Regions from separate parts of the Microbacterium sp. Y356 genome, predicted to be linked through region 3. Evidence: predicted binding sites of a transcription regulator. Region 3 holds the regulator's gene; each other region holds the start of a gene.

Region 1 (10,039 bases), on a different contig from region 3:
ATCTCAAGGAACTCGGCATGACCGTGCTGTTCGTTGAGCACGACATGAATATGGTGCGTCACATCGCCGACTGGGTGGTGGTGATGGCCGAGGGTCGCGTCGTCGCAGAGGGACCGCCCGACCAGGTGATGCAGAATCAGGCCGTGATCGATGCTTATCTCGGCAGCCACCAGGACGTCGACCTCGGAGTCGTCACCGGGCGCTACTCTGGCGAACTCGACGAGTCAGCGGAAGAGATGTTGGAAGAGATCCGCGAGGAGCACGAGGCCGCGATACAGGCCGCAGAGGAGAACAACACATGAGTACTCCCGTGACCGTCGAGCCGCAGGGCACCCCCCGCACGGCAGAGATCGTGGTTGAGGTCAAGGGCCTCACCGCAGGCTATTTGCCGGGTGTGGACATCCTCAACGACACCAACCTCGTCGCGTCGAAGGGCGAGCTGATCGGCATCATCGGCCCGAACGGTGCCGGCAAGTCGACACTGTTGAAGGCGATCTTCGGACAGGTGAAGGTGCGTGGTGGCGAGATCCTCGTAAATGGCGAGAGCATCGTCGGCCTGAAAGCCAACGAGCTCGTGCAGCGTGGGGTCGGGTTCGTCCCTCAGACGAACAACGTCTTCCCCTCGTTGAGCATCGAAGAGAACCTGCAGATGGGCATCATCCAGCGCCCGAAGGCATACAAGGAGCGACTGGAATTCGTCACCGGGATCTTCGCCGAGTTGGGCTCCCGCCTGAAGCAACGGGCAGGATCCTTGTCTGGCGGAGAACGGCAGATGGTCGCGATGTCGCGCGCGCTGATGATGGACCCGTCAGTGCTGCTGCTCGACGAGCCGTCTGCCGGCCTTTCGCCGGTGCGCCAGGATGACGCGTTCATCCGCGTCTCAGACATCAACAAGGCGGGCGTCACGACGATCATGGTCGAGCAGAACGCCAGGCGCTGCCTACAGATCTGCGACCGCGGCTACGTGCTCGATCAGGGCCACGACGCCTACACCGGAACCGGTCGGGAGCTGCTGAACGACCCCAAGGTCATCGGTTTGTACTTGGGCACGCTCGGCGAGGATTAGGCGCGGGGGCGCGGCGCGGAGGGCCTCGCGGCGCGCCGTGCTCGCGCCCGCGGCGCGGGGTGCCGGCACGGGGGCGCGCGTGGCGCCCGCCTCGCGCATCCGCCCCGTTTCGCGCCCATGCGGGAAGAAAAACCCGGCTTCGGATGCCTCTTGGGTTCTAACGGCATCCAAAGCCGGGTTTTCCTTCCCACGATGGATACGACGGAAGCACGCACTCACCGGATGCACCAGACGCCACCGCAATGCCCCCACCCACCGCACACGAAAGGGACCGGATGCCGAAGCATCCGGTCCCTCGTGTCACTGCGTATCAGTTGATGCGCGTGTGCATGTTGTCTGCGCCGTACTGGAAGACGCCGATGGTCGCCTCGGTCGGGTCACCGTTATCGTCGAAGGTGATCGCGCCGGAGTATCCGTCGTAGTCAGCGGTTCCACCATCAATGATGATCGTGGCGCACGCCTCGAACGACTCGCACTTCTCACCATCGCCTGATCCGCCGGAGACTTCCTGCAGGAAGCCTGCGATTTCAGTAGCCTCCGTGGAGTTCGCAGCGAGCGACGCCAAGGCGAGCAGCACGACTGCGTCATAAGACTCAGCCGCGTAGTTGAAGTCGACGAGCTCCTTGCCCGACTGCTCCTGCCACTGATCAATCAGACGCTGCTGGAAGTCGTCAGCAAGCACGGGGCCAGGCTGAGTTCCCTTGCTGCCTTCAATCGGGACAGGCATGTCGGCGCCCCACTGCTGTGTGTTGCCGTCGACGAAGTAGAACTTGCTGCCGTCGAACCCGCTAGAGACGAATGCAGGAACGATCGTCGAGGTCTCCTCGAAGCCGATCACAGCAACAGCGTCAGGGCTCTGCGCCATGATCGTCGAGATCTGCGCGTCGAACGAGGTGTCGTTGGCGTTGTACGCCTCGGATGCCACGACCGTGCCGCCGCCGGCCTCGAAGTTCTCGGTCAGCGATGCCTCAAGACCCGAACCATAGGCGTCATTGAGATAGATGATGCCGAGGTTCGCGTAGCCGTCGATGCCGATCTCGGTAGCGAGCACCTCGCCCTGGAGCAGGTCGCTCGGAGCGGTGCGCCAGTAGAGGCCTTCGTCGGGCCACTCGGTGAAGTCCGGCGACGTGTTGGCCGGCGAGAAGGTGATGACGCCAGCACTGACTGCCTGGTCGAGGAATAGCTTTGTGACACCGGAGGACGCCGCACCGATCAGCGCGGAGACACCAGAGTCAAGCAGACGCGGGACCGTGGTCTCGAACGCCTTGTTGTCGGGGTCACCCGAGTCGCCGTATTCGACCTCGACAGTGACGCCGAGATCTGCCGCGTTGATCTCCGCGGTGGCGAGTCCGACACCGGCCTCCTCGGGCGGGCCGAGGTAGGCGAGCTGGCCGGTCTGAGGAAGGACGGTACCGATGCTGAGCGTGAGAGCTTCACGATCAGTGGGCGCCGCCGGCTCTTCGGACGGGTCTGCAGGGGTTCCCCCGCTGCTACACCCTGCCAGGACAATCGCGCTCGCGCTGACCAAGGCGAGACCGCCCAGGATCTTACGCGCGCGCGTGTGTGTGAAGACGCTCATGCTGCTCCCTTGCTGGTTCATGGTTCCCGGACGACTCGGGCGCCGTCCGTGACCTAAACGTATACGCGAACTCGTCATCCGTGTGTTGCGATGCGTTAACGGTGTGATACCGAATGTTTCACGAACATGACATCTTCGTGCGTCGGATCACGACATCTCCCTGGGACGGATCCCGCGGGGGATCACGCGATCGGCGCAAGACGGATGCGGCGGCCCCGACCGGCAGCGATCAGCAGGTCGACGACGAAGACGAGCACCGCGATCCAGACGATGATGAACCCGATCCAGCGTTCGGCGGGCATCGGCTCATGCAGGATGAGCACACCCGTCAGGAACTGCATGATCGGCGTCATGAACTGGATCATCCCGATGACCGTGAGATTAATGCGGCGGGCGCCGGCGGCGAACAGCAGCAGCGGCACCGCGGTGGCGATACCGGCGAACAGCATGAGAGACGTGTGCCACGTCCCTTCGGTACCGAAGGTGATGCCGGTGGTCTGCGCCACGATGATGAGCTGAACCACAGCAACTGGGAGAAGCCAGAACGATTCGAGGGTGAGGCCGCTCACGGCATCCACCGCAGGCCCGATCTTCTTCTTGATCAGACCGTAGATCCCGAAGGATGCTGTCAGCGACAGCGCGATCCAAGGGAATGAGCCGTAGGCGACAATGATCACGACGACGGCGATCAGCGCGATACCTATCGCGACCCATTGCAATCGACGGATGCGCTCATGCAGCACGAAGACGCCGAGCAGCACCGTCGCGATCGGGTTGATGAAGTAGCCCAGGGACGTCTCGATGACATTCCCGGTGAGGGTTCCGATCAGGAACACCTGCCAGTTGACGTAGATGAGCGCTCCGGCGAGCGCGGTCCAGCCGAGCAGCCGTGGCTGTCGGATGATCGCGATGATCCTGCGCCAGCCGCGAGCGATCGTCAGCAGCAGCAGACAGAAGATGAAAGAGAACACCACTCGCGCGGCGACGATCTCCCACGGGCCTGCTGGCACGAGCAACAGGAAGTACAGCGGCAGGACACCCCAGAGCAGATATGCCCCGCCCGCGTATGCCACACCGGCGGACTGGCTGCTGCGGTCTGTGATCACTGGATCACACTATGCCCGGCCACGGACCTTGAGTCGCACGCGCGCGTGATGTTGGCAGGAAACGAGCGGCAGCTGTCCGGGGGAATGCAAGAAGGCCCGGATGCGTGATGCATCCGGGCCTTCTACGCTTTTGTCGAAACGCTTAGCGAACGACGACGGCGAGGACGTCGCGAGCCGAGAGCACGAGGTACTCATCGGCGCCGAACTTCACCTCGGTACCGCCGTACTTGCTGTACAGAACGCGGTCGCCGACGGCGACGTCGATCGGAACACGGTTGCCGTTGTCGTCGATGCGGCCGGGGCCAACGGCCACAACCTCGCCCTCCTGGGGCTTCTCCTTGGCAGTGTCGGGGATGACCAGCCCACTTGCGGTGGTCTGCTCGGCCTCGACCTGCTGGATGACGATGCGGTCTTCGAGCGGCTTGATGGAAACCGACACGGTCTACCTCTTCTTTCTTGACGCTGACACGAAAGACTTGTTCGCACTCTCAACCCGAGAGTGCTAACTCGAGTGTATGCCGTCGGCTGGCACTCATGCAATGCGAGTGCCAGTTTTGGACATCTTGAGCCAGATCTTCGTCCGCCGATGAGGCCCGTGACCTGTCGCCTCGTAGGCTGGGCACGTGGAAATGTCTGAGCTCACTGCCCTGCTCACCCCAGAGGGACTCCGACTGCTCGATGATCTCGGCACGATCGAATCGACGGCGGAGGTCGCGCAGGCCGTCTCCCGCCTGCGCGCTGCAGGCCACTCCCCCGATCTCGTATCGGCTGTCGTCGGCCAGGCTCATCTGCGCGCGAAGGGCGCAGCCAAGTTCGGCGGCTTCGCCGAGCGGATGCTGTTCACGAGAGCCGGCTTCGAGCAGGCCACGCGTCTGGGAGTCGCCGCACGACACGCCGGACGCATGCGCCGCGCCGGAATCTCACACGTCGCCGACCTCGGATGCGGTATCGGCGGCGATGCACTCGCATTCGCCGGCGCTGGCCTCAGTGTGCTCGCGGTGGATGCGGACGAAGTAACGGCCGCAATCGCCGCCTACAACCTGGCCCCGTTCGGCGATGAAGTGACCGTGCAGCACGGCACGGCCGAGGACTTCGTGAGCGCGAACTTCACCGGCTCGAACTTCACGGGCGCGAACTTCGGAGATGTGCAGCATCCTCGGAGCAATTCTGCCGATTCGCCCGAAGAAGCTGCACATCTCCGAGGCAGCGGCACTGCGGTCTGGCTCGACCCCGCTCGCCGGACGGCAGGTCACGGCGAGACGCGGAGGGTCGCTGCATCCGACTACTCCCCCTCACTCGACTGGGCCTTCGACCTCGCATCCCGAGTTCCGACGGGCATCAAACTCGGCCCAGGGCACGACCGCGATGCGCTTCCCGCGGATGCCGAAGCACAGTGGGTCAGCGCCGACGGCAGCGTCGTCGAACTCGTGCTGTGGTCAGGCGTGCTGGCTCGCGAAGGTGTCCGCCGGGCGGCGCTGGTGATCCGCGGCGAGGATTCGCATGAACTCACCGGCGGGGCGGATGCCGAGGACGCCGACGTCCGTGAACTCGGCGCCTTCTTGCACGAACCCGATGGTGCGGTCATCCGTGCGCGCCTGATCGGCGACGTCGCACGCAGCCTCGAGGCCGGGATGCTGGACGAAAAGATCGCCTACATCACCGGTGACGCCGCTCTCACGAGCCCGTTCGTGCAGTCGTTCCGGGTGCGCGAGGTCATGGCCGCGAATCCCAAGTCGATCAACGCCGTGCTTCGTGCAAACGACATCGGCACTCTGGAGATCAAAAAACGTGGGATGGACATCGACCCCGCCGCGTTCCGCAAGAAGCTGAACCTCAAGGGATCGCAGTCGGCGACGCTGATCCTCACGCGCACCGGCGACAAGCGGATGGCGATCCTCGCCGACCGAGTCTGAGCGGGCGGCCACGCGAGGCGGGAGCCCGGCATCCGTGGTGATGGGAGAATACTTTCCCGGCTCCCGGGTGGGCTGAAGCCGGGAGATCATTCCCCCACCACCTCAATTTCAGCCGGTTTTATCGTCGAGCTCGATCTCGACCTTGTCGCCAACATCGAGCTCAACCTCGACTTCGGCTTCCTGAACGTCCGGGCTCCGCACGATCGTGAGCTGCTGGCCGCGCCGTTCGGTCTGGATCATGATGTACTGCGTCAGGACTCCACCCACGGATGCCGTAACAGCTAGTTCCGTCGGCGGCGTCTCACTGGTCGGTAGGCAGTCCGACACGATCCCATCGTCAGATTCTGCGATGACGCACATTTCGCTGCCCCAGCTCGTCCAGATCGGCGTATCGCCGTCGTAGCCGAGAATATTGAGCGAAGTGGCTTCGAAGCCCTCTGCTTCGAGGCGGCCGATGGCCTCAAGCTCCTCCTCGGTGAACTGCGATTCCCAGGTGGACTCATTTTGGTCCCAGATCTGGACGGTGGGCACGACCTCTCCGGTCGCTGAGAGAAACAGGTATGCCGAAAGCGTCTGCCCCGCCAACGCGTCGCCTTCTGGCACGGCGATGGTGGCGCTGGCGCCTCCCATGTTGGTGTCGTCCATCGTCGCGCATCCACTCTGCGTCATGGATGCCGCAGTCGCGATGACGCAATGCTGCTCACCCTCCTGGCGTTCTGCACGCCAGATGACCACGCCATGATTCTCGGCCACCGCGACCACTGTTCCCGGGTCGTAGTCGCCGCTCGCTTCCAGCTCGGCACGCTGTTCGGAATGAGTGGTGGCCAGGGCGAACTCGGCCGTGTTCCAGCCCCAGAGCATCCATCCGGCACCCAGCCCGATAAGCAGGGCGCCTGCGGCGGCGAATGCAGGCCATCGACGGCGTCTGCGTGGTGGAGCGGATGCTTCGGACGCGGAGTCCGGCCCGGCCTCGACCTTGGTGGCCGGTGAAACCTCGACCACTTCGACGGGTTCAGCCACCGAGACCGGTCCGCCCACTGAGCCCGCCGCACGGTCGGACACCACCACAGGCGCAACGACCGATGGAACCGTCGGCCGCAGCTTCGATTCCAACTCGTGCAGTCGCGCCGCGTCTTCAGCGGTCAGACCTCCATCGCGTCCGTACGCACGTTCTTGAAGCGACCGCAGCTCCGCGGTCTCAGATTCGTCAAGCATCCGTTCGATCATGTCATTCGTCGATGCTGCGATGCACGATCAGGTGCACGGCGGGTTCGCGCCCAGCTGTGAGCGGCGGTCTGCATCCGCTATCCGAGCTTCTCGAACTGCATCGCAGCCCAGATGAGCCACCCGAGACTGAAAATCGTGGCGGCGATCCCGAGCACGAGCGCCCAGCGCGCGATCGCACGGCTCTCGACCGGGCGACGAAGCGACATGATCGCGGCCACCACCGCGACGATCGCGAGAGGGATGCCCCAGCCGACGAACCACGATGCGACCAGGGCAACGATCGCGGCGACAAGTGCCCACGGTGCGAGGCGAGTATTGTCATCGCTGAGGGTCGCGTCATACGGAGCCCACTGCACAGCGGGCATGCCGGCTGTGTCAGCCGGGCCGCTGGCGATGACGGGTTCGACGCCGACCGGACCGGTGGGAAACTTCGTGTATCCCTCACGGGGCACGCCAGGCATCCGTGCTGTGCCTGCCGGCCGCTCAACCTCGGAGCTCGGCTCCTCGAAGGTCGGCCCGCCGGCTGGCATATCGCTGCCTGGCACATCCTTCGGCTCGCTCATGTGGCATCCGCTCGTTCGGCGACCTGAATCTCGGTGACCGGCAGCGTCGAGTCTGCCCCGAATGCGAGCGTCGACGGGCGACGTCCTGATGCGATGAGGTCAGCGGCGAGCGCGGCGATCATGGCACCATTGTCGGTGCACAACGACAACGGCGGGATGCGCACGGTGACACCTGCCGCTTCGGCACGCTCGACGGCCACATCGCGCAGACGCTTGTTGGCGATCACACCGCCGCCGAGCAGCAGTCGCGGCACCCCGAGGTCGGCGCAGGCGGCGAGCGCCTTGGTGACGAGCACGTCGACGACAGCCTCACGGAAGCTCGCCGCCACATCGGCGACCGGCACCGGCTTGCCCTCTGCCTCGCAACGCTCGACCCACCGAGCGACAGCGGTCTTGAGCCCGGAGAACGAGAAGTCGTAGCGGTGTTTCACCATATCCGGCGCTTTGGAGAGTCCGCGCGGGAAGCGGATCGCCTTCGGGTCTCCTCCGACCGCGGCCCGATCAATCTCGGGCCCGCCGGGATACGGCAGCGACAGCAACCTGGCGACCTTGTCGAAGGCTTCGCCTGCGGCGTCATCCATCGTCTCGCCGAGCAGCTCAACGTCGGTGGTGAGGTCGCGCACGTGCAGCAGCGAGGTGTGTCCACCCGAGACGAGTAGCGCGATCGTCGGATACTCGAGTGGCTCAGAATCGGGTGTGACGATATCGGCGGCGATGTGTCCGACGAGGTGGTTCACCGCGTAGAGCGGCTTGCCGAGCGAGACGGCGAGGCCCTTGGCCGCACCGACCCCGACCATGAGCGCGCCGGCGAGGCCTGGGCCGCTCGTGACAGCAATGGCATCGAGGTCTTCTAGGCGAACCTGCGCTTCGGCGAGCGCGGCCTCAATCGACGGCTTCAGGGCCTCGAGGTGCGCGCGCGCGGCGACCTCTGGCACGACGCCGCCGTAACGGGCGTGCTCGTCCATGCTCGAGGCAATCGTGTTCGACAGCAGCGTGCGTCCGCGGACGATGCCGATGCCCGTCTCGTCGCAGCTCGTCTCGATGCCGAGGACCAGTGGCTCGCTCATGCTGTCTCTTCCTTTGTCCACGCCCGCAGATCGAGCTTCATCACGATCGCGTCCACATTGTCGGGCTGGTAGTACCGCAGGCGGCGGGCGATCTCTTCGAAGCCCTCCGAGAGGTAGAGCTTCTCAGCGCCAGGGTTATCAGCACGGACCTCCAGAAACACCTCGCGGGCTCCACGAGTGGATGCTTCGGCAAGCAGTGTGCGCAGGAGCGCACGCCCACGCCCCTCTCCCCTGCGCGCCTCGAGAAGTGCGATGGTCTGGATGTCGGCATCCGCATTTCCGCGAATCGATCGGAGCCCGGCGTAGCCGATGATGTCTCCAGCATCCTCGTCGACGAGGTAGTGGCTGAAGTCAGTGGCGAGTTCCGCTGCCATCGACTCGGCGCTCCACGCGTCTGTCGGAAAGGAGGCGTTCTCGATCGCCATAATCGCGTCGATGTCACCAGGAGTCGCAATGCGGAGGGTCATGAGCTCACGCGTTTCGGGGCGCCGGGAACGGTGACATCCGGCTGGCGGAGATAAAGAGGTTCGGCACCGGTCAGCTCGCGTTCGGCGTTCAACGCACGGATGCCGACCCTGGCGAGTGCCGCGGCATCGAGAGTGGCGACCTCGATGGCATGGATGCCGCTGAGCCGCTCCTCCGAGTCTGCTCGCGGAACCAGCACCGTAGGAGCTATGAGATTCGGGATGCCGTCGGCGTCGAGGCCATCGAACACACTGATCGCGACTTCGCGGCGGCGGGCATCCGTGACGATCGCGAACGGGGTGTCTGGGGATTCCGCCTCGATCACTGCGAGAGCCGCAGCGAAGTGGCTCGGAACCGGGACGACCGGAATGCCGCGGCCGAGCGCAAATGCGCGAGCTGTCGCGATGCCGATGCGCAGACCTGTGAAGGGGCCGGGGCCCATGCCTGCGACGACGTGCGTGATTGCTTCTGTGCCGGCCTCCGTCAGCGCCTGCTCGAGGAGCGTGCCGATGACTTCGGCGTGCCCGAGCGGGTCGAGGTTTGAGGCGTCAGCGAGCAGACGGCCTTCACCGTCGACGATAGCGACGGCCGAGCCCAGCGAGGTGTCGACAGCGAGGATCACCTCTCCAGGGTAGTGGCTCTCGGTCAGCCCAGTGGAGCGCGCACGGGGTAGTCCTGCGCCTCCAGGATGATCTGGGCTGCGGCGCCCGTCTTTCTGTTGATGACGACGGGGGCGAGCAGGTTGACGCTTACGCCCTCGGCACCGGGGTGCGCGACCACGAGCAGCATCGCGTCTTCTGCGGATGTAAGCGCAAGTTCGGCGACGTGCTCATCCGTCAGAGTCGGTGCGTAGTCGGTGAGCACGATCTGCGGATCAAGCAGATAGAGCCGCAGGTCGGCGTCGTCGACCGACCGCAGTGTGAACAGGCCGTCAGCGCCGTCGATCGGAGCCAGCGCGAAGTGCGTGTGCGGCGCGAGCCCTGGGGGCGGCGCGACGAAATTCAGTGCGGCGCTCACTGTAGGAAGTCCATCAGCGACGGCTGCAGCACCCGT
Region 2 (10,039 bases), on a different contig from region 3:
CGTGCCAGGCACGCACAACTTTCGCGAGGTCGCCCCCGGTGTACTGCGACCCGGTCGCCTGTACCGATCGGATGCCCTGCACCGGCTCACCCGCGCGGGGCGCGAGCGACTCAAAGAACTCGGAATCAGCCAGGTCATTGATCTGCGATCGGGGTTCGATCGACGTATCGGCGGACGCGACAGGCTGCGTGGCACCGGTGCGTCCTATCTCGCTGTTCCGATCGATGGTGCACCGCGCAAAGTCGATCCGAGCACGCTCACACTTCGTGACGTCTATGAGGTGGTGCTCACCCGACATCAACAGGATCTCGGACGGGTCATCCGTGCTGTGGCATCCGCCGAAGGCCCGGTCGTCGTGCACTGCACCGCGGGCAAGGACCGCACCGGCCTGGTGTCGGCGCTCATCCTCACCGCGCTCGACATCGACCGCAATGTCATCGTGGCCGACTATGCAGCCACCGCGGCAAATTTGTCGGGCGTGTGGACAGAGCGGATGCTACGCAAAGTGCGACGGTTCCGCGTGCCGATCACGGACAACCTCGTCAAGGTGCTTGCGGGATCGCCGCCCGAATTACTCAACGAGACGTTCGACTGGCTCGACAGCGAGCACGGTGGGGCGTTGGCCTATCTGGAGCAAGCGGGCGTCGATGCGGCCGTGCGGGATCAGCTCCGCCAGAAACTGCTGCCGCCGCGCTGATCGTCAGAAAAGTCGATCCGCTTCACCCTTGTCGTTCCCCGCGGTGGCACTGCAACGCGCGCATCAGCGGATGCTCATGCAGGGATCACGACTCGGGTGTGGGTTCGGGTCCATGCCTGGGTCGCGACTTGGACGGCGTCCCACGGGGAGCCGAGCGGGGGTGTGTAGGAGAGGTCAAGGTCGGAGACCTGCGCGATGGTGAGGCCAGCGTGCAGAGCGGTGGCGTATGTGTCGACGCGTTTCGCGGTCTCCGTGCCGAGCCGGCCGACCAGCTGCGCGCCCAGCAGTTGCCCGCTCGCGGTGTCGCCGGTGATCCGGATGGTGATGGGCTGCGCCCCCGGGTAGTAGCGTTTGTGGTCGTCCGCGACGGACTGGACCGTCAGCGGGGAGAGGCCGGCGACTGCGGCGTCCTGGTCGCGGAGGCCAGTGCGGGCGGCCACAAGGTTGAAGACTTTCACGACCTGGGTGCCGACGGAGCCCGAAAACCGGGCGGTCCCGCCGAGCGCGTTTTCCCCGGCGATCCGGCCCTGCTTGTGCGAGGTGGTCCCCAGTGGCAGGTAGGTGGCACCCAGGAGCCGGTGGTGGGTGATGACGCCGTCGCCGGCGGCGAACACGTGCGGCAGGCCGGTGCGCATCTGCTGGTCGACGACGACTGCGCGCCCGGCGCCCAGGGTCGCGCCCGCCTGCTCGAGGAGTGTCGTGTTGGGGCGGACGCCAACGACGGCGAGGACGAGGTCCGCGGTGTGCGTGACGGACTGCCCGTCACGGGTGCCGGTGACGACGAGGCCGGCCGGGGTTTTCTCGATCGCGGCGACGAGGGTGTCGGTGTGGACGGTGATGCCGTGCTCCTCGAGCTCCGTGCGGACGAGGCCGCCGAGTTCGGAGTCGAGGGTGGAGAGGACCTCAGGTCCGCGCTGCAACTGCGTGACATGCATGCCGCGGGCTACGAATGCTTCGGCCATCTCGAGGCCGACGTAGCCAGCACCGATGATGATCGCCGAGGCCGGGTTCCGTTCGGTCAGGTGCCGGTCGAGTGCGAACGTGTCGCCCATCGAGTGGATGACATGGACGCCGTCTTCGGGTCCCAGCCGGCCCAGGCCTGAGATCCCGGCGTGAGACGGGAGCGCTCCGGTCCCGACGACGAGCTCGTCATAGGCAATCGTCGACTCAGCTCCGGACTGGTCGCGGACGGTGAGCCTCTGCCCGGCGATGTCGATGTCCGTGGCAAGCGTGTTCAGCCGTAGCTTCATGCCGGTCGCTTCCAGGTCTGCGTGGGTGCGATGCGCGAGGGACTGCCAGGGAGCGACCTCGCCAGTGAAGTAGTAGGGGATCCCGCAGATCGAGTAGTTCGGGTAGGCGTCAGCGACGACCACCGTCACCTCGACATCCGGGTCGATCTCCCGCGCGCGCAGGGCGGCGGAGATGCCTGCGTCACTGCCGCCGATCACAGCGATATGGGACATGCAGGAATCTCCTTCGTGAGGCGCGCTGCTGCGATCGCGGACCGGACCCCAACGCTCACCAGTACACCTGTGCCGGGGAACTCGGCGATGTCGCGGCGCAGCGGGGTCGTGTAGTTCATGGGCTACTCATTTTGATGAGCTGACCATAGCTCGGTCAACATTGAGGCAATGAACGGTGAGCGAATTTTGTCGGCTAGCTTGCCCCTAGGCTTCTCTCCGTCTAGAAGAGTTGGGCGGAATCCTTTGGCGGGATTTCGCCATCTGCGGGGGCGGCTCGGATCCTCTCATTGAACGGCGAAGCCGCAGCGATCGCCGCGTTGATCAGGTCCCCTCCGGGACTCGACGCTTCGAGCCACTCCTCCGCGAAGCCCGGGTTGATCAGCAACGGCATCCGCTCGTGGATGTGCTCCAGGTGTGGCGCGGCGGGTTGCATCACGATGCTGTAGCAGGTGTAGTCCGTCCCGTCGGCGGCGCGACCAGGTCGGGTCACCGCGGCAAGCCCGAGCAGAGTGTTCTCCGGAGCGGTGAAGTGATGCCAGACGCGCGATGGCTTGGCCATCTCGCGCCAGTATGAGACCGGGACAATCGCGCGATCCGGGAGCGAGCCCTTGCTGCCCGAGAGTCGTTCGGATCGAGTGTTGATCGACGCGAAGCTCGCCGGTGCGCCGCTCACTAAGTACCCCCACCAGGCGAGCTCCAGGCTCGAAACACCAGTGACAATAGGGTTCAGGTTCCGCAGATTCTTGCCCGTCGGGCGGAGAATTTCACCGTCGTTGCGCGCCGCCCAAGACCGAAGCCCCTCGAGTACGGCGGAATCGACGACCTCCTGATACTCGCGATCGTCAAACCGAGGGTCCAGCCCGTAGCTTGCGCACATGCGGCAAGAGTAGCCCCGCTCACCGACATTCAGTGTCAGAAGAGTGGCTTCTGTTTGGGTAGTGTGTGCGGCCCTCGCTCCCTGACGCTGTGTGAGGATGGCTCGCATGGACTACACGTATCTCGGTCGTACCGGGACCTCTGTTTCGCGAATCGTTCTGGGCACGATGAACTTCGGCGATCGCACCTCGGAAGAGGACGCGTTCGCAATCATGGATCGTGCCCTTGAGCTGGGCGTGAACTTCATCGATACGGCAAACGGATACGGGGGTTCCGCCGGGCGTGGAGCAACGGAGGAGATCATCGGTCGTTGGTTCGCCGCCCGCCCAGGTGTCCGCGACAACATCGTGCTGGCGACGAAGGTGCATTCGCCGATGGCTGATCCCGGCCCCGACGGTGATGCCGTCAACGCCCGTGGCGCATCCGCATGGCAGGTCCGCCGTGAGGCGACCGCGTCGCTGCGGAGGCTGCAGACCGATCGGATCGACCTATACCAGTTCCACCACATCGACCGCCACATCTCCTGGCAGGAACTGTGGCAAGCCATGGAGGTTCTTGTAGCTCGGGGTGAAGTGGTCTACACGGGAAGCTCGAACTTCGCGGCATGGAACATCGCCCAGGCCAACGAGATCGCGCAGCAGCGACACTTCCTCGGTCTGGTGAGCGAGCAGTCGCTCTACAACCTGACCCAGCGATCGATCGAGCTCGAGGTCATTCCCGCGGCCCAGAACTATGGCCTCGGCATCCTTCCCTGGTCGCCGCTGGCCGGTGGCCTGCTCAGCGGAGTGTCATCTGACGCCAAGGCGCGGTCCAACGCTGACCGCGTCAAGAGCGCCCGCGACGATCGTCGCTCGCAGGTCGACGCCTATGAGAGCTTCGCGCAGGAGCGCGGCTGGACTCCGTCTGCGCTGGGCCTCGCATGGCTGTTGCACCAGCCGGGCGTCACTGGGCCGATCATCGGGCCGCGCACGGTCGCTCAACTGGAATCGGCAGTGTCGGCGCTGGATATTCGACTCAGCACAGACGATCTCCAGAAGCTCGACGTGATCTTCCCCGGTCCCGGTGGGCAGGCGCCGGAGGCGTACGCCTGGTAGCCACACGACTGCCGGCGCGAATCGCTAAATCGCGGACATCCGGTGGTCAGGGGAACGACCTCTGCTCGGGTAGTGTGCACGAGTGACTGAGACCCGTACGTTGTCCGCGCCTTTGGCGCTGGGCGGCGCCGTCGCAATCGGAGTGATGACTGCGATCCAAGCGCGGATCAACGGCGTGCTCGGAGTCCGCATCGACGACGGCATCGTCGCTGGTCTCATCTCATTCAGCGTCGGACTTGTCGTCCTCATCGTCGTCACGATTCTGCTGCCCTCAACGCGCGCCGGGGCCGGTCGGCTGTGGCGCGGCATCCGCTCGCGCACCATCCCGCCATGGATGCTGCTCGGCGGCGCCTGCGGTGCGCTCACAGTCTCGACGCAGGGCGTGACGGCGGGTGTGCTCGGCGTCTCGCTCTTCACCGTCGGCGTTGTGGCCGGTCAGACCCTGCACGGCCTCGTGCTCGACCGCATCGGATTCGGACCGGCCGGCGTCGTCGCGGTCACACCGGGGCGCGTGCTCGGTGGTGTCTTCGCGCTCGGCGCGGTCGGCATCTCGCTCGGCGGGGATGTACTCGCCACGACCCCGCTGTGGCTGCTCCTGCTACCTTTTGCCGCCGGCATCGGCATCGCGTGGCAGGCAGCAACGAACGGACGCCTTGCCCGACGGGTGCAGTCTCCGATGACGGCGACGCTGATGAGTTTCATCGCGGGAACACTGGTGCTGTGCATCGCGGCGGGCGTCAGCGTCGCTGTGCGCGGGATGCCGCAGACGTTGCCCCTCGAACCGTGGCTGTACGTCGGGGGATTCCTCGGATTCGTGTACATCCTGCTGGGAGCAGCGATCGTCGCCCACACCGGTGTGCTGCTGCTCGGACTCGGCTCCGTGCTCGGACAGCTCGTCACCTCTGTCGTGATCGACCTGCTGTGGCCGGCAGCAGCGGGCCCCGCAATGTGGCAGTTGATCGCGATGATCATTGTGGCCGTGGCATCCGTTGTCGTGGCCATGCCCTGGCGGCGCCGGACTCGCTGAGATCGCCGGGGATGTCCCGCGCTTGGCAGGAGCCGCGCGGGTGGGGTGGCGCACTTTGCCGCGTGGGTGCGCAGGATGCGACCATGTGTGACCCCTGCCCGAACGGGCCGCAGCGGGGCCGCGGGTGGGGTGGTGCACTTTGCCGCGTGGGTGCGCAGGATGCGACCATGTGCGGCCCCCGCCCGGGAAGCAAGCAGGCGGGCCGGTGGCCGGGCACGATGCCGCGCGCCTGCCGCGGCTACCTCTTCTTCGAGGGCATCCGGGTCAGTAGCTCGCGAGCATTTACGCTCTTGCGTCGCCCAGGCCTCTTACGCTCCGGCTTGCCGCCGACGTAAAGCCACCCCAGCAGTTCCTCGTTCTTCTTCAGCCCATGCGCCTTCGCGACGGCCTTCGAGCGCGTGTAGCCGCCGGTGCGCCAGAACACGCCCCAGCCGGCCTCATCCAAGAGCAGACTGAGTGTGTGCGCAACGCCGGAGGCGACAGCCTCCTGCTCCCACCGCGGCACCTTTTCGCTCTTGCGGTAGCTGGCCACCACCGCGATCAGCAGCGAGGCACGCAGTGGCTTTGACGACGGATTCTTGTCACCCTCCGCCTTCGCGATGGCCTTCCCGAGCGCCAACCGATCGTCGCCACGCAACTCGATGAGCCGCCACGGTCGCATTGAGGAATGGTCTGCAACGCGACCTGCCGCGGCCACCAGCGGCAACAGCTCGTCGCTGGTCGGCGCGTCTTCGGTGACCTTCGACCAGGATTGCCGTGCGAGGGCCGCGTCGAGCGCGCTCACGCCTCGGGTGCCTCGGGCGTGAAGTTCAGCGCCAGCGAGTTCATGCAGTACCGGTCGCCGGTGGGCGTGCCGAAACCATCAGGGAACACATGGCCGAGGTGTGAACCGCAGTTTGCGCAACGCACCTCCGTGCGCTTCATGCCGAGCGTGGTGTCCTCGATGAGCTGCACTGCCTCCGGGCGGATCGACTCGTAGAAGCTCGGCCATCCGCATCCGGAATCGAACTTGGTGCCGCTCTTGAACAGCTCCGTTCCGCAGGCGCCACATGTGTAGAGGCCGCCGCGCGTCTCATCGAGCAGTTCGCCTGTCCAGGCACGTTCGGTCGAGGCTTCGCGCAGTACCGCGAACTCTTCGTCGCCGAGTTCTTCGCGCCATTCGGCATCCGTCTTCTTCACGCTGTAGTCCATCAGACCTCCTGTGTCCCTTCTATTGTCCACCGCGCCGAGGCATGGAAGGTCAAACATCGGGTGAGAATGGGTGGATGACGGATGCTGTGCGCGAACGCTACGACCGTTTCGCGCGTGAGGAAGCGCCAGGCCGCTCCGTGATGTACGAGGGATGGGCTGCGGGAGTCGCCGCTGATGCCGACGTGCAGGCGGTGCTCGCCCGCATCCCTGATACACATCGGCAGCCCCCGCTGGTGTTCGCAGTGACGCGGATGCTGGGCGCACCGCTGGCGGGTTTCGAGACGTGGCGGGCGTTTCTTCTCGCTCACGCGGACGAGATCGTCGCGGAATGCTCTGCGCGCCGGGTGCAGACAAACGAGCCACTGCGCCTCGCGCCCCTGCTGCCGGTGCTCTCCGAGATCGACGGGCCGATCGCGCTGCTCGAGATCGGCGCGTCCGGAGGCCTCTGCCTCTACCCAGATCGCTACTCCTATCGCTTCGTTGGCGCCGACGGCAGACTGCGTGCGGCTCTCGATCCGGATGACGGACCCTCTGAAGTCGTGCTCACCAGCGAGGTGCGTGGGGAGATCCCGCCGCTGCGGATGCCTCAGATCGTCTGGCGTGCAGGTATCGACCTTGATCCGCTCGATGCCAGCGACCCGCGAGATCGTGCCTGGCTGCAGGGACTCGTCTGGCCGGGGGAGACAGGTCGGGAGGCGCGGATCACGGCCGCGCTCGACATCGTTGCGGCAGATCCTCCCACGATGGTGCGCGGTGACGCCGGGGAACAGGTGGTGGCGCTCGCTGCATCCGCTCCACCAGGCGCGACGCTCGTGATCACAACGCCCGGCGTTCTCGCCCATATTCCCTGGGCGCGGCGGCAGTCGCTGATCACGCAACTGCAGCACCTGCCAGCGCGCTGGATCACCATTGATGCGCCGAAACTTCATGACGCCTGGCATCCGCCGGTGGATGCCAGCACCTGGCCGGGATTCGTCGTCGCAGTCGACGGGGAAGTGCGTGCGGCCGCCGACCCATTGGGGCGCTGGTGGGAGTGGCGCGCTGGTTCGCCGGGGAATCGCCCTTAGCCTGGACGCATGCTCGGAGACCTCACGGATCGCGACCGCGCGATCCTCGCGCTGGAAGCCGCATGGCCGCGGCACGGCGGCGCGAAGGAAGAGGCGATCCGCACGAAGCTCGGCATGAGTCCTGCGCGCTACTACCAACTGCTCGGACGGCTGATCGACACAGAGCAGGCGCTCGATCATGACCCTCTGCTGGTGCGACGATTGCGTCGGCTGCGCGAGAGTAGAACGGATAAGCGCGTGGCGCGAATGCGTGGATTCGCGGGCTGAGCGACGCCGACTGCGCACTATGTGTGGATTCCAAGGCCCCGCCAGATAACATCGACGAGTGCCTCAGCCCGTCAAAGATCGCTTCGATGATGTTCCCCGTTCCTCTGGACGCGTAGGAGCGCATCGAGCCGAAGCCCCTGGAATGAACGGCTGGGTCGTGCTGCTGTGGTCTTTTGTTGCCGCACTCGTGATCGTCGTCGTCGGCATCTTCGTCGCGTTGATGCTGATGGGACGCATCACTCTGTTCCCCGGTGCGGATTCCTCCGGAGCGCCCGCGCCCGATGTCGAGGGCATCATTGACACGTCCTACTCGGTACTTGTGTACAACGCCACGCCGGAAGAGAGTCTGGACGTGCTGATGCGGGACGCCATCATCAATGCCGGCTGGCCCGCAGAAGCTGTGAGTAACGGACCGGCCGATTCGCAGGACTTCGCTGACACCACCGTCTACTACGTGGCAGACGCTGATCAGCTCGCAGCGATCGGACTTGCCGATGTGATCGGTGGGGCTCAGGTCGAGCAGAGCGATTTCTACGCGAACCCGAATGACCCGGAGCAGAAGCAACTCGTTGTCGTCATCGGCCTCGACCGTACGGCCGCCGCTCCCGAGTCTGCGGAGACTCCCGCGGAATAGTCGCCTCCGTAGCTTGCACTCGATGGGGTCGAGTGCCAGAATGGGCGTTAGCACTCTCGTACTGTGAGTGCTAACCAGAACGTCTACGTCCAGGAGGGACGACAAAACTCATGGCAAAGATCATCGCTTTCGATGAGGAGGCCCGTCGCGGTCTCGAGCGCGGCCTCAACATCCTCGCCGACGCTGTCAAGGTGACCCTCGGCCCGCGCGGCCGCAACGTCGTGCTTGAGAAGAAGTGGGGCGCTCCCACGATCACTAACGACGGTGTGTCGATCGCCAAGGAGATCGAGCTGGACGACCCGTACGAGAAGATCGGTGCGGAGCTCGTCAAGGAGGTCGCCAAGAAGACCGACGACGTCGCAGGTGATGGAACCACCACCGCGACCGTCCTCGCTCAGGCACTCGTCCGTGAAGGCCTGCGCAACGTCGCAGCCGGCGCCGACCCGATCTCGCTCAAGCGCGGCATCGAGAAGGCCGTTGCAGCGATCACCGCTGAGCTGCTTGCCAGCGCGAAGGAGATCGACTCCAAGGAGCAGATTGCCGCCACGGCATCCATCTCCGCCGCCGACACCGAGATCGGCGAGCTCATCGCCGAGGCGATCGACAAGGTCGGCAAGGAAGGCGTCGTCACCGTCGAGGAGTCGCAGACCTTCGGTACCGAGCTTGAGCTCACCGAGGGCATGCGCTTCGACAAGGGCTACCTGAACCCGTACTTCGTGACGGATGCAGACCGCCAGGAGGCCGTGTTCGAGGAGCCTTACATCCTCATCGTGAACTCGAAGATCTCGAACATCAAGGATCTTCTCCCGGTCGTCGACAAGGTGATCCAGGACGGCAAGGAACTCGTCATCATCGCCGAGGACGTCGAGGGCGAAGCTCTTGCGACTCTGGTGCTGAACAAGATCCGCGGCATCTTCAAGTCGGCTGCCGTCAAGGCTCCCGGCTTCGGCGACCGTCGCAAGGCTCAGCTGCAGGACATCGCGATCCTCACGGGTGCTCAGGTCATCAGCGAAGAGGTCGGTCTCAAGCTCGAGAACACGACCCTCGACCTGCTGGGCCGTGCGCGCAAGGTCATCATCACCAAGGACGAGACCACCATCGTCGAGGGTGCTGGCGAGACCGAGCAGATCGAGGGTCGCGTGACCCAGATCCGCCGCGAGATCGAGAACACCGACAGCGACTACGACCGTGAGAAGCTCCAGGAGCGTCTCGCCAAGCTCGCTGGTGGCGTCGCGGTCATCAAGGCAGGAGCTGCAACCGAGGTCGAGCTCAAGGAGCGCAAGCACCGCATCGAGGACGCCGTTCGCAACGCGAAGGCAGCCGTCGAAGAGGGCATCGTCCCCGGCGGTGGCGTCGCGCTCATCCAGGCCGGTACGAAGGCTCTCGATGCTCTCGAGCTCACGGGTGACGAGGCAACGGGTGCGAACATCGTTCGCGTCGCCATCTCCGCTCCGCTCAAGCAGATCGCGCTCAACGCCGGTCTCGAGCCCGGTGTTGTCGCTCACAAGGTCTCCGAGCTTCCCAGCGGTCACGGCCTCAACGCCGCAACCGGTGAGTACGTGGAGATGTTCGCCGCTGGCATCATCGACCCCGCCAAGGTGACGCGCTCGGCGCTGCAGAACGCAGCCTCGATCGCCGGCCTCTTCCTCACCACTGAGGTTGTTGTCGCCGACAAGCCTGAGCGGGCCGCAGCTCCGGCTGGCGACCCCACGGGTGGCATGGA
Region 3 (10,039 bases):
CCTTCTGCAGCCCGAACATCTCACGCTCCTCGTCGGGTTCGGCGTGATCGTAGCCGAGCAGGTGCAGGAGTCCATGAGTGGTGAGCAGGATGAGCTCGTCCATCAGAGTGTGACCTGCGGCCTGCGCCTGTGTCTCAGCGACCTGCGGGCACAGCACGATGTCGCCGAGGAGTCCTGGTGGAGTCGGGCGATCTTCAGTACCAGGGCGCAGTTCGTCCATCGGGAAGCTCAGCACGTCGGTCGGACCGGGCTCGTCCATCCATTGCACGTGCAGTGCCTCCATGGCACCCTCATCGACGAGGACGATCGCGACCTCAGCATCCGGGCTGACGTGCAGCTGGGCGAGGTTGAAGTCTGTGAGCCGCTGCAGGACAGTCTCGTCAATGGCGATAGCGGACTCGTTGTTGATCTCAATCATGATGAGTGTCCTCGTTTAGGCGACCGATCCCGTGGTCCTGGGCGCTGGTTCGTGCGGCGCTCGGCACGACCTGCGAATTCCGCCGCCTGTTCGCGCTCATGACGGGCGGCCGTGCGCTGTTCGTCGTACTCGCTGTATGCGTCGACGATGCGGCCGACCAGCGAGTGACGGACGACATCGGCGCTGGTGAGGCGGGAGAAGTGGATGTCTTCGATGTCGTCGAGCACGCGGGTGACCAGGCGGAGGCCTGACGCTCCCTGTGGCAGATCGACCTGCGTGATGTCGCCGGTGACAACCATCCTCGTGCCGAATCCGAGGCGCGTGAGGAACATCTTCATCTGCTCGGGAGTGGTGTTCTGCGCTTCATCCAACACCACGAATGAATCGTTGAGCGTGCGTCCTCGCATGTATGCGAGCGGGGCGACCTCGATCGTTCCGGCCGCCATCAGGCGCGGCACGAGCTCCGGATCCATCATCTCGTTCAGCGCATCGTAGAGCGGGCGCAGGTACGGATCGATCTTGTCGTTGAGGGTCCCTGGAAGGAACCCCAGCCGCTCCCCTGCCTCTACGGCCGGACGCGTCAAAATGATGCGGGCGACCTCCTTGCGTTGAAGGGCCTGCACTGCCTTCGCCATCGCAAGATAGGTCTTCCCGGTTCCGGCAGGGCCGATGCCGAAGACGATCGTGTTTTCCTCGATCGCGTCGACGTATTCCTTTTGGCCGAGCGTCTTCGGACGGATCACCTTGCCGCGCGTGGTCAGAATGGCTTCGCCGAGCACCTCGCTCGGACGCGGGCCGTCTTCCTGGCGCAGCATCCGCGCCGAGCTTTCGACGTCACTGGGCGCGAGATCGTGGCCGTCACGGGTCATGATGAGCAGTTCCTCCACGAGGGTCTTGGCATCCGCGACGCGCGCTGCGTCTCCGGCGAGAGTGATCTCATTGCCGCGTACGAGCACCTGTACATCTGGGTGCTCTTTTTCAAGCATCTTCAGCAGCCGGTCCTGTGCACCGAGCACGCGCACCATGGCCACACCATCGACGTAGATGCGTTCGGTGACGCTGTTCTGTTCGGGCTCAGGCACCGACGCTCTTCTCCGTCAGACCGCCGGCCAGGATGTGCGCATGCACGTGGAAAACCGTCTGGCCCGCGTTCGCACCGGTGTTGAACACGAGGCGGAAATCACCGTCAGAGTGCTCAGCCGCAATCTTGTTCGCGAACGCGATGAGTTCGGCCAGCAGCGCGGGGTCGCCAGCGGCAAGCTCGACGACGTCACGGTACTGCTCGGTCTTGGGGATCACAAGCAGGTGCACCGGCGCCTGCGGTGAGATGTCGCGGATAGCGAAGAGCCGATCGGTCGACGCGATGATCTCACCGGGAATGTCGCCGCCCAGGATGCGGGTGAAGATCGAGGGTTCCGTCATATGTCCATCTTAGGCGAGGCGTGTATCCCTTGGCCTGAGACACCATCACCAGCGGCCGAGCGCCGCCGACAGTACAGCAATCGCCGCGGGGCCTGCGGTAGATGTGCGCAGCACCGTGTCACCCAGTCGAACGCGCTCTGCGCCAGCCGTCTCGAACTTCGAAAGCTCCTCGGGTGCGATGCCGCCCTCCGGGCCGACGACGAGCACGATGTCTCGCTCATCCGCGCGGATCGACGACAGCCTGGTGGTCGCCGTCGGGTCGAGCACCAGCATCCGCTGTCCTTCGTTGCGTGCGATCAGCTGCGCAGTGGTGAGCGGCGCCGACACCCCGGGCACCCAGGAGCGATGCGCCTGCTTCGCGGCCTCACGCACGATCGTCGCCCAACGCTCGCGGCCTTTGACCGCCTTCGGGCCCTCCCAGCGGGAGATGCTCCGCGACGCCTGCCACGGAACGACCTCGTCTACGCCGAGCTCGCACGACGCCTGCACCGCAAGCTCATCACGATCGCCCTTGGCCAGCGCCTGCGCAAGCACCAGCCGGATCGCAGGAGCCTCTTGCTCGGAGCGCTCAGTGATCTGCACGTCAACACGCGACGCCGACACATCGGTGACCGCGCCCTCGAGCCACACACCGGACCCATCACCGATCGTGACCGACTCCCCCACGCGCAGCCGACGTACGACCGCCGCATGCTTGGCCTCAGCACCGGTCAACGACACGACGTCGCCGATAGCGGCAGTCGACGAGCTCTCGACGAGGAAGTGCAGAGCCACGAGGCCTCCGATTCAGAAACTCAGATCAGCGAACAGACGATCAGTGCCGGAACCTATCGCGCAGCTTCGAGAACAGCCCCTGCTGGAACTGTGCGAGCTGCGGCCCTGGAGCCTTCTGCTTCTTGGCGAAATCCTCGATCAGCGCACGCTCCGCAGAATCGAGCTTCGTCGGGGTCACCACCTGCACACCGACTCGCAGATCGCCACGCTGGTTGCCTCGCAACGGCGTGATCCCACGGCCCTTGATCGTGAGCACGTCACCGGACTGCACGCCAGACCGGATCTCCAGATCCACCTGGCCATCCAGACCGTCGATCGAGGTTTCGGTGCCAAGAATCGCATCCGACATCGACACTTCGAGCGTCGCAAGCAGATCATCGCCATCGCGACTGAACGCTGCATGGGGCGAGACAGTGACCTCGACGTACAGGTCGCCGTGAGGCCCACCCGCCTTGCCGACCTCACCGGAGCCGGGCAGCTGCAGACGCAGACCGGTCTCGACGCCGGCCGGAATGTCCAGCGAGACGGTGCGGCGAGAGCGCACGCGTCCTTGACCTGCACAGGTGCCGCACGGATGCGGAATGACTGTGCCGTAGCCCTCGCAGGTGCCGCATGGCTGTGAGGTCACGACGTTGCCGAGCAGGCTTCGCACCTGACGCTGCACGTGCCCAGAGCCGCCACAGATGTCGCACGTCACCGGCGATGTACCCGGCTGCGTGCACGAACCGTTGCACGTCTCGCACAGCACCGCGGTGTCTACCTCGATGTCTCGGTGCGCACCGAAGACGACATCGCCGAGATCGAGGGTGACGCGCACCAGCGCATCCTGCCCACGCTCACGGCGTGACCGAGGCCGACCGCCGCGGCCACCGCCCTGCGCCCCGAAGAACGTCTCGAAGATGTCGCCGAAGCCTCCGAACCCGCCGAAGTCTCCGCCACCGTTGTTGGCGCCGTCTCCGCCACCCATGTCATAGCGGCGACGTGAGTCGTCATCGCTGAGCACGTCGTACGCGTGGGTTACGAGCTTGAACTTCTCAGCAGCGTCGTCTCCCGGGTTCACGTCCGGGTGCAGCTGCCGTGCAAGCTTCCGATACGACTTCTTGATCTCGTCCGTCGTTGCGTCACGTGACACTCCGAGGACCTCATAGTGGTCCGCCACAATCACCTTTCTGCGTGTGCGTGCACGCGTGCAATCCGCTTCAGCGGCTCGCTTCGTCTTCGTCGAGCATCCGTGACAGGTAACGGGCGACAGCCCGTGCCGCAGCGAGATTACTCGGATAGTCCATCCGGGTGGGGCCCATTACGCCGACGCGCGCAGTGCCCCCCTGAGTGAGATAGTTGCTCGCGACGATAGATGCCTCTGGTAGCCCGAACGGTTCGTTCTCCGTGCCGATACTCGCCGCCAGACCATGCTCGTCGGTCACCATCTCGCTCATGAGCCGCAGGAGCGTCACCTGCTCCTCGATTGCTTCGAGGAGAGGATGGATGCTACCGCGGAAGTCCTGTTCGCGTTTGGCCAGAGTCGCCGCCCCTGCCATGACCAGCCGCTCCTGACGGAACTCGGCCAGCTCCTCGCCGATGATGCCCGCCACCACGCGCAACGCGATATCGGTGCGGGTTGCGTCGGGCGTGGTGATCATCGACTGCACTCGGTCAGTAGCCTCGCGTACTGATTGGCCGGTCAGCAGCGCAGACAGACGAGCGCGAAGCACGGCGACATCAGCATCGTCGAGTTCGATCGGCAGCCCCGCGATGCGCTGCGACACACCTCCGGCATCGGTCACGAGCACCACCAGCAGTCTGTTCGGCGCGAGTGTCACCAGCTCGATGTGCGTGAGATGTGCACGCGCGAAAGATGGGTATTGCGCGAGGGCAACCTGCCCGGTGACCTGCGTGAGTACGCGCACGGTCCGCGCCATCAGATCATCAAGATCGGCAGGATCGGCAAGGAACGACTCAATCGCAGTGCGCTGGGAGCCAGAGAGCGGTCGCAACTGTGCGAGATGATCCACAAAGACCCGGTAGCCCTTGTCCGTCGGCACGCGCCCCGATGAGGTGTGCGGCGCGACGATGAGTTCTTCGTCCTCGAGGAGCGCCATATCGTTGCGGATTGTCGCGGCTGAGACGCCGAAGGAATGCCGATCGACGATCGATCTGCTGCCAACGGGCTCGTGGGTCTCGACGTAGTCCTGCACGATAGCTCGGAGGACTTCAAGTCCGCGTTCAGTGACCATTTTTCGCCCTCCCGTCTGGCACTCACATACTCGGAGTGCCAATTCTACCCGTAGTGCTAGTCAGTGAGCTCGCGCACCACGGCGTCAGCCAGGAGTCGCCCCTTCAACGTGAGACGAATGCGTCCCTTGAGCGCGGCCTCCGGGTCTACCATCCCATCGGCGATCAGCCCCGCCACCCGGGTGCGGTTCTGAGAAGGAATAGCGGTGACCGCGATTCCCTCAGCGAGTCGACTTTCCAATAGCACTCGCTCGAGCAGGTGAGCCTGGGCATCGGGTCGTTCTGTTCCGGCGGCGGGCGATTCGGATGCCGCCAGGCGCTGCGCATACGCTGCTGGATGCTTCACATTCCACCAACGAAGTCCAGCGACGTGGCTGTGCGCCCCTGGTCCGAAGCCCCACCAGTCGCTCCCGCGCCAGTACGCCAGGTTGTGGCGCGAGCGCTGCTCGGCGCTTCGCGCCCAGTTGCTCAGCTCATACCAGTCGAAACCTGCCGCGGCGAGACGAGCGTCGAGGAGCTCGTACATATCGGCCTGCAGATCATCGTCAGGCGTCGGCACCTCACCGCGACGAATCTGACGGGCAAGCTTCGTGCCGTCCTCGATGATCAGCGCGTACGCGGAGATGTGATCGGGCTCCAGCTCGAGGGCGGCATCCAGCGACGCCTCCCAATCGCCGAGAGTCTCCCCCGGCGCGCCATAGATCAGATCGACACTGACAGCGAGGCCTGCGTCCTTCGCCGCTTCAACTGCAGTGCGGACGTTCTCTGGCTGGTGCGTGCGGTCAAGCGCCGCGAGCACATGCGGCACAGCGGACTGCATGCCCACCGAGAGCCGGGTGACGCCAGCATCCACCAGTGTGCGAACGACGTCAGGCGTCACGGTGTCGGGGTTTGCTTCGACCGTGACCTCGGCGCCGTCGCTCAGACCGAACGCATCCACCGCAGTGTCCAGCATCCGAGCCAGGTCGCCCGCCGGAAGCAGCGTCGGCGTGCCCCCACCAAAGAAAACGGTGTCCATGGGTCGCAGCGCGCCAGCATCCGCCAGCACACGTCGAGCCAGCGCGATCTCGACCGCGAGCGTGTCGGCGTATTCGTCCTGCCGTGCGCCGCGCAGCTCGCCCGAAGTGTATGTATTGAAGTCGCAGTAGCCACAACGCACCCGACAGAACGGCACATGCAGATATGCCGAGAACGGCACGCTCAGATCGACAGGAAGATCTTCGGGAAATCGGCCATCTGACGGCGCTGGATCCCCGAGCGGAAGTGGACCCGCCATCAGAGCGGTGTCGTGTACAGCGGAGAGATTGCGCGCAGGTACCGTGCGAAGAGCTCCTTACGGCGACGCTTCACCAGCCCAGGTACGAATCGATAGAGCAGCGAGTTGGGTGCGTCGAATGCGCGAACCGTGAACCAGACCTCGTCGTTGTCTTCGCGCCAGTCGATCTCGAACAGTTCCTCGCCGCTGACGACCGAGCCACCCACCGTGCCGAGCACGAATCCGATCCGACGAGCGTCCTCTGTGACAGAGATCACACGAAGCTCTGCGTCCGCGCGCATCCCTGAGACGCGTCCGCGCAGCCGCAACGTCATACCGGCACCCACGAACGGGGTGCCCTCGGCGTCGAAGCGCTGCTCGACCTCGCGCTTGCTTGGCGCGACGGGGTTTCCCTCTGCGTCAAAGCTCACTCCGGCATAAGCCGGTCCAGCGGCAGGGCGCACATCCTCGAGGGTGAGGCCAGCAGCCCGCTGAGCCGTCCAAGACAGGAGTGCATCGCCCGCAGTGCGGAAGCGGTCTTCACCGCTGCCCAGGCGCCAGGCATTCTCCGCCGGCACACTGCGCTCCGGCGGGTACTGCATCAGGTCGGAGGCATGGGTAGCCCCGACGGCCGCATAATCAACCGTGTCGTCTCGGAAAGTCCCGCGCCGCATGAGTTCCAGACTACTTCGGGTTACCTGAGTGATCACCCCCACTCGCCGCGGGGGGTCACATCACTACTTCTTCTCTTTGCCTTCGACGTCACCGGAGAGCGCTGCGATGAACGCCTCCTGGGGAACCTCGACGCGTCCGACCATCTTCATACGCTTCTTGCCCTCCTTCTGCTTCTCGAGCAGCTTGCGCTTACGACTGATGTCACCGCCGTAGCACTTGGCGAGCACGTCCTTGCGAAGGGCTCGAATTGTCTCACGGGCGATGATGCGCGCACCGATGGCCGCCTGGATCGGGACTTCGAAGTTCTGGCGAGGAATGAGCTTGCGCAGTCGCTCCGTCATGAGTGTGCCGTAGGCGTATGCCTTGTCACGATGCACGATCGCGCTGAACGCATCGACTGCCTCGCCCTGCAGTAGCACGTCTACCTTTACGAGGTCGGCCTCCTGCTGGCCCGAGGGCTCATAGTCGAGGCTTGCATAGCCCTGAGTCTTCGATTTCAGATGGTCGAAGAAGTCGAACACGATCTCACCGAGCGGCATGTTGTAGCGCAGTTCGACGCGGTCCTCGGAGAAATACTCCATGCCCAGCAGAGTTCCGCGCCGCGACTGGCACAGTTCCATCACGGTTCCGACGTAGTCCTTCGGCAGCAGGATCGCGGCCTTCACCATCGGCTCGGTGACGAAGGCGACGCGCCCGTCTGGGTACTCGCTCGGGTTGGTGACAATGACCTTTTCGCCGGTGTCCGTGGTGACCTCGTAAATCACGCTCGGCGCGGTGGTGATGAGATCGAGATCGAATTCTCGGGACAGCCGCTCAGTGATGATCTCCAGGTGCAGCAGCCCCAGGAATCCACAGCGGAAACCGAAGCCGAGCGCCACCGACGTCTCCGGCTCATATGCGAGCGACGCATCAGACAGCTTCAGCTTGTCCAGCGCTTCACGAAGGTCGCCATAGTCGCTGCCGTCGATCGGGTAGAGACCCGAATACACCATCGGCTTCGGGTCGGTGTAGCCGGGTAGAGCATCGGTTGCCGGCTTCCGCGAGGTGGTCACAGTGTCGCCGACCTTGGACAGGCGCACATCCTTCACCCCGGTGATGAGGTAGCCCACTTCGCCGACGCCGAGTCCGTTGGTGGGCACCGGCTCCGGGCTCGACACGCCGATCTCAAGAAGTTCATGGTTCGCGTGCGTCGACATCATCTGAATGCGCTCGCGCGGCTCCAGGCTGCCGTCGATCATGCGCACGTAGGTGACGACGCCACGGTAGGAGTCGTACACGGAGTCGAAGATCATCGCGCGCGCCGGGGCATCCGGGTCACCCTTCGGCGCCGGAATCTCCTGCACGATCCGGTCGAGCAATTCCTCGACGCCGACCCCGGTCTTGCCCGAGACCCGCAGCACATCCTCCGGACGTCCGCCGATCAGGCTCGCGAGTTCCTTGGCGAACTTCTCCGGATCTGCCGCCGGAAGGTCGATCTTGTTCAGCACCGGGATGATCTTGAGGTCGTTCTCGAGCGCGAGGTAGAGGTTTGCGAGGGTTTGCGCCTCGATGCCCTGTGCCGCGTCAACAAGGAGGATGGCACCCTCGCAGGCCGCCAACGAACGAGACACCTCGTAGGTGAAGTCGACGTGGCCGGGGGTGTCGATCATGTTCAACGCGAAGGTCTGCTCGCTGTCTGCCCACGGCATCCGCACTGCCTGGCTCTTGATCGTGATGCCGCGCTCACGCTCGATATCCATCCGATCGAGATACTGTGCGCGCATATCGCGATCGGAGACGACGCCCGTGATCTGGAGCATGCGGTCGGCAAGGGTCGACTTGCCGTGATCGATGTGGGCAATGATGCAGAAATTGCGGATCTGCGAAGCCGGGGTCGCGGCAGGCGCGAGCGGGGTGAGAGCGCGTGGTGACATGTCCTGTCGATTGTACGGTCAGGAGGTCCTAATCCTCGATTCGCGCAGACCGGTGATAGTCTCGCGAGGTTGCCCTACACGGTCTCAGCGAAACCGAGTGTCATATTCCTCCCGACTCCGTATCAGTCGTTTTGAGGGAGATCGGTCGCACAAACGGGTCGAAGATGCTTGACTACATCCCGACTCAGCGCCCAGTCGGCAGATCCCGAGAGCGTCTGTAATAGAGAAAGACAAAACCTTGATCAAGTATCTCCTGCGCCGCACCCTCGGCTGGCTGTTGATGATCGTGATCGCGACCAACATCACGTTCTTCCTGGCTTGGGGCTTCCTCAATCCGCGGAACAACTACGTCGGTCGGCGCCCACCACTGTCTGAAGAGCAGATCGTCAATCTGCTCGAGCCTCGCAACCTCAGCGACTCCGTCCCAATCTGGGAGCGGTGGTGGAACTGGTTCAGCGGAATTCTCTTCCGATGGGACTGGGGCGTGAGCCCGACTGGCGGGTCTGTCAACGAGCAGGTTGCGTACCGGATGTGGGTCAGCGCAGAGCTTGTACTCGGCGCAACGGTCATCATGACCGTGCTGGGCATCGCGCTCGGCGTCTACACGGCATCGCGGCAGTACAAGCTCGCCGACCGCATCGGTCAGGCGACCTCGATCATCACGATGAATATCAACATCATCGTCGCAGCCTTGGGTTTGGTGCTACTGGCCATCGGACTGAATAACCTTGTCGGCATCCGCGTCTTCTTCGTGACCGGCGCCGCCAGCAAGGGGGTGGAGGGTTTCTTCCCGGTCCTTATAGACAAACTCCAACACATAACCCTGCCCACGATCGCCCTCGTCATCGTCGGTTATGCAGGAACGCACTTCCTTCAGCGCTCGCTTCTCTTGGACAACATCAACGCCGATTATGTCCGTACTGCGCGCGCCAAGGGCCTCACGAAGCCGCAGGCGATTCGCAAGCACGCCCTGCGCACCTCGCTCATCCCCGTCGCTACGCAGGTTGCGTTCAGCATCCCCGCGGTGTTCACTGGCGCGATCCTCACCGAGACGATTTTCGCTTGGAACGGCATGGGCAAATACTTCATTGAGACCATCACGAAGAGCGACATCAACGGTGTGGTCGCAGTCGCCGCCTTCGCCGGCCTGCTGACCGCGCTCGGAGCGATCCTCTCCGACATCGTGGTCGTCGTGCTTGACCCGCGAGTGAGGGTGAACTGATCATGACAATCGACGCAATTGAGAACCCCGTGCTCGACGCGAGCAAACCGATGTCGAAGTGGACGTTGTACTCACGACGATTCATGCGTAACAAGCCGGCGGTCGCTGGCATCGCGATATTCCTCCTA

Evidence for each region. Region 3 encodes HrcA, which represses chaperone genes, less so after heat shock. Its sites were predicted from a motif close to TTNGCACTCGNNNNNNNCGAGTGCNAA; they were not measured.
Region 1: a site for HrcA is predicted at 4,277-4,303, ahead of groES (co-chaperone GroES). Genes of this name have one in related genera too.
Region 2: a site for HrcA is predicted at 8,364-8,390, ahead of groL (chaperonin GroEL). Genes of this name have one in related genera too.

The regions. Positions count from the first base shown of each region.
Region 1 covers NZ_JCAIUE010000001.1:865,009-875,047, forward strand. The annotation lists gene AC1C2Q_RS04150 (ABC transporter ATP-binding protein) at 1-302, shown strand, start outside; gene AC1C2Q_RS04155 (ABC transporter ATP-binding protein) at 299-1,066, shown strand; gene AC1C2Q_RS04160 (ABC transporter substrate-binding protein) at 1,377-2,645, opposite strand; gene rarD (EamA family transporter RarD) at 2,828-3,751, opposite strand; gene groES (co-chaperone GroES) at 3,894-4,190, opposite strand; gene AC1C2Q_RS04175 (THUMP-like domain-containing protein) at 4,375-5,664, shown strand; gene AC1C2Q_RS04180 (hypothetical protein) at 5,773-6,879, opposite strand; gene AC1C2Q_RS04185 (hypothetical protein) at 6,969-7,454, opposite strand; gene tsaD (tRNA (adenosine(37)-N6)-threonylcarbamoyltransferase complex transferase subunit TsaD) at 7,451-8,521, opposite strand; gene rimI (ribosomal protein S18-alanine N-acetyltransferase) at 8,518-8,988, opposite strand; gene tsaB (tRNA (adenosine(37)-N6)-threonylcarbamoyltransferase complex dimerization subunit type 1 TsaB) at 8,985-9,608, opposite strand; gene fliW (flagellar assembly protein FliW) at 9,632-10,003, opposite strand; gene flgL (flagellar hook-associated protein FlgL) at 10,000-10,039, opposite strand, start outside.
Region 2 covers NZ_JCAIUE010000002.1:106,863-116,901, forward strand. The annotation lists gene AC1C2Q_RS14160 (tyrosine-protein phosphatase) at 1-697, shown strand, start outside; gene AC1C2Q_RS14165 (FAD-dependent oxidoreductase) at 772-2,160, opposite strand; gene AC1C2Q_RS14170 (hypothetical protein) at 2,142-2,279, opposite strand; gene AC1C2Q_RS14175 (SOS response-associated peptidase family protein) at 2,381-3,037, opposite strand; gene AC1C2Q_RS14180 (aldo/keto reductase) at 3,144-4,130, shown strand; gene AC1C2Q_RS14185 (DMT family transporter) at 4,243-5,157, shown strand; gene AC1C2Q_RS14190 (nitroreductase family protein) at 5,396-5,941, opposite strand; gene msrB (peptide-methionine (R)-S-oxide reductase MsrB) at 5,938-6,348, opposite strand; gene AC1C2Q_RS14200 (DUF2332 family protein) at 6,423-7,415, shown strand; gene AC1C2Q_RS14205 (DUF3263 domain-containing protein) at 7,425-7,682, shown strand; gene AC1C2Q_RS14210 (LytR C-terminal domain-containing protein) at 7,741-8,316, shown strand; gene groL (chaperonin GroEL) at 8,427-10,039, shown strand, end outside.
Region 3 covers NZ_JCAIUE010000003.1:292,319-302,357, reverse strand. The annotation lists gene ybeY (rRNA maturation RNase YbeY) at 1-421, opposite strand, end outside; gene AC1C2Q_RS17080 (PhoH family protein) at 415-1,443, opposite strand; gene AC1C2Q_RS17075 (HIT domain-containing protein) at 1,493-1,840, opposite strand; gene AC1C2Q_RS17070 (16S rRNA (uracil(1498)-N(3))-methyltransferase) at 1,886-2,614, opposite strand; gene dnaJ (molecular chaperone DnaJ) at 2,655-3,773, opposite strand; gene hrcA (heat-inducible transcriptional repressor HrcA) at 3,814-4,848, opposite strand; gene hemW (radical SAM family heme chaperone HemW) at 4,905-6,122, opposite strand; gene AC1C2Q_RS17050 (DUF1990 domain-containing protein) at 6,122-6,775, opposite strand; gene lepA (translation elongation factor 4) at 6,839-8,689, opposite strand; gene AC1C2Q_RS17040 (ABC transporter permease) at 8,928-9,911, shown strand; gene AC1C2Q_RS17035 (ABC transporter permease) at 9,914-10,039, shown strand, end outside.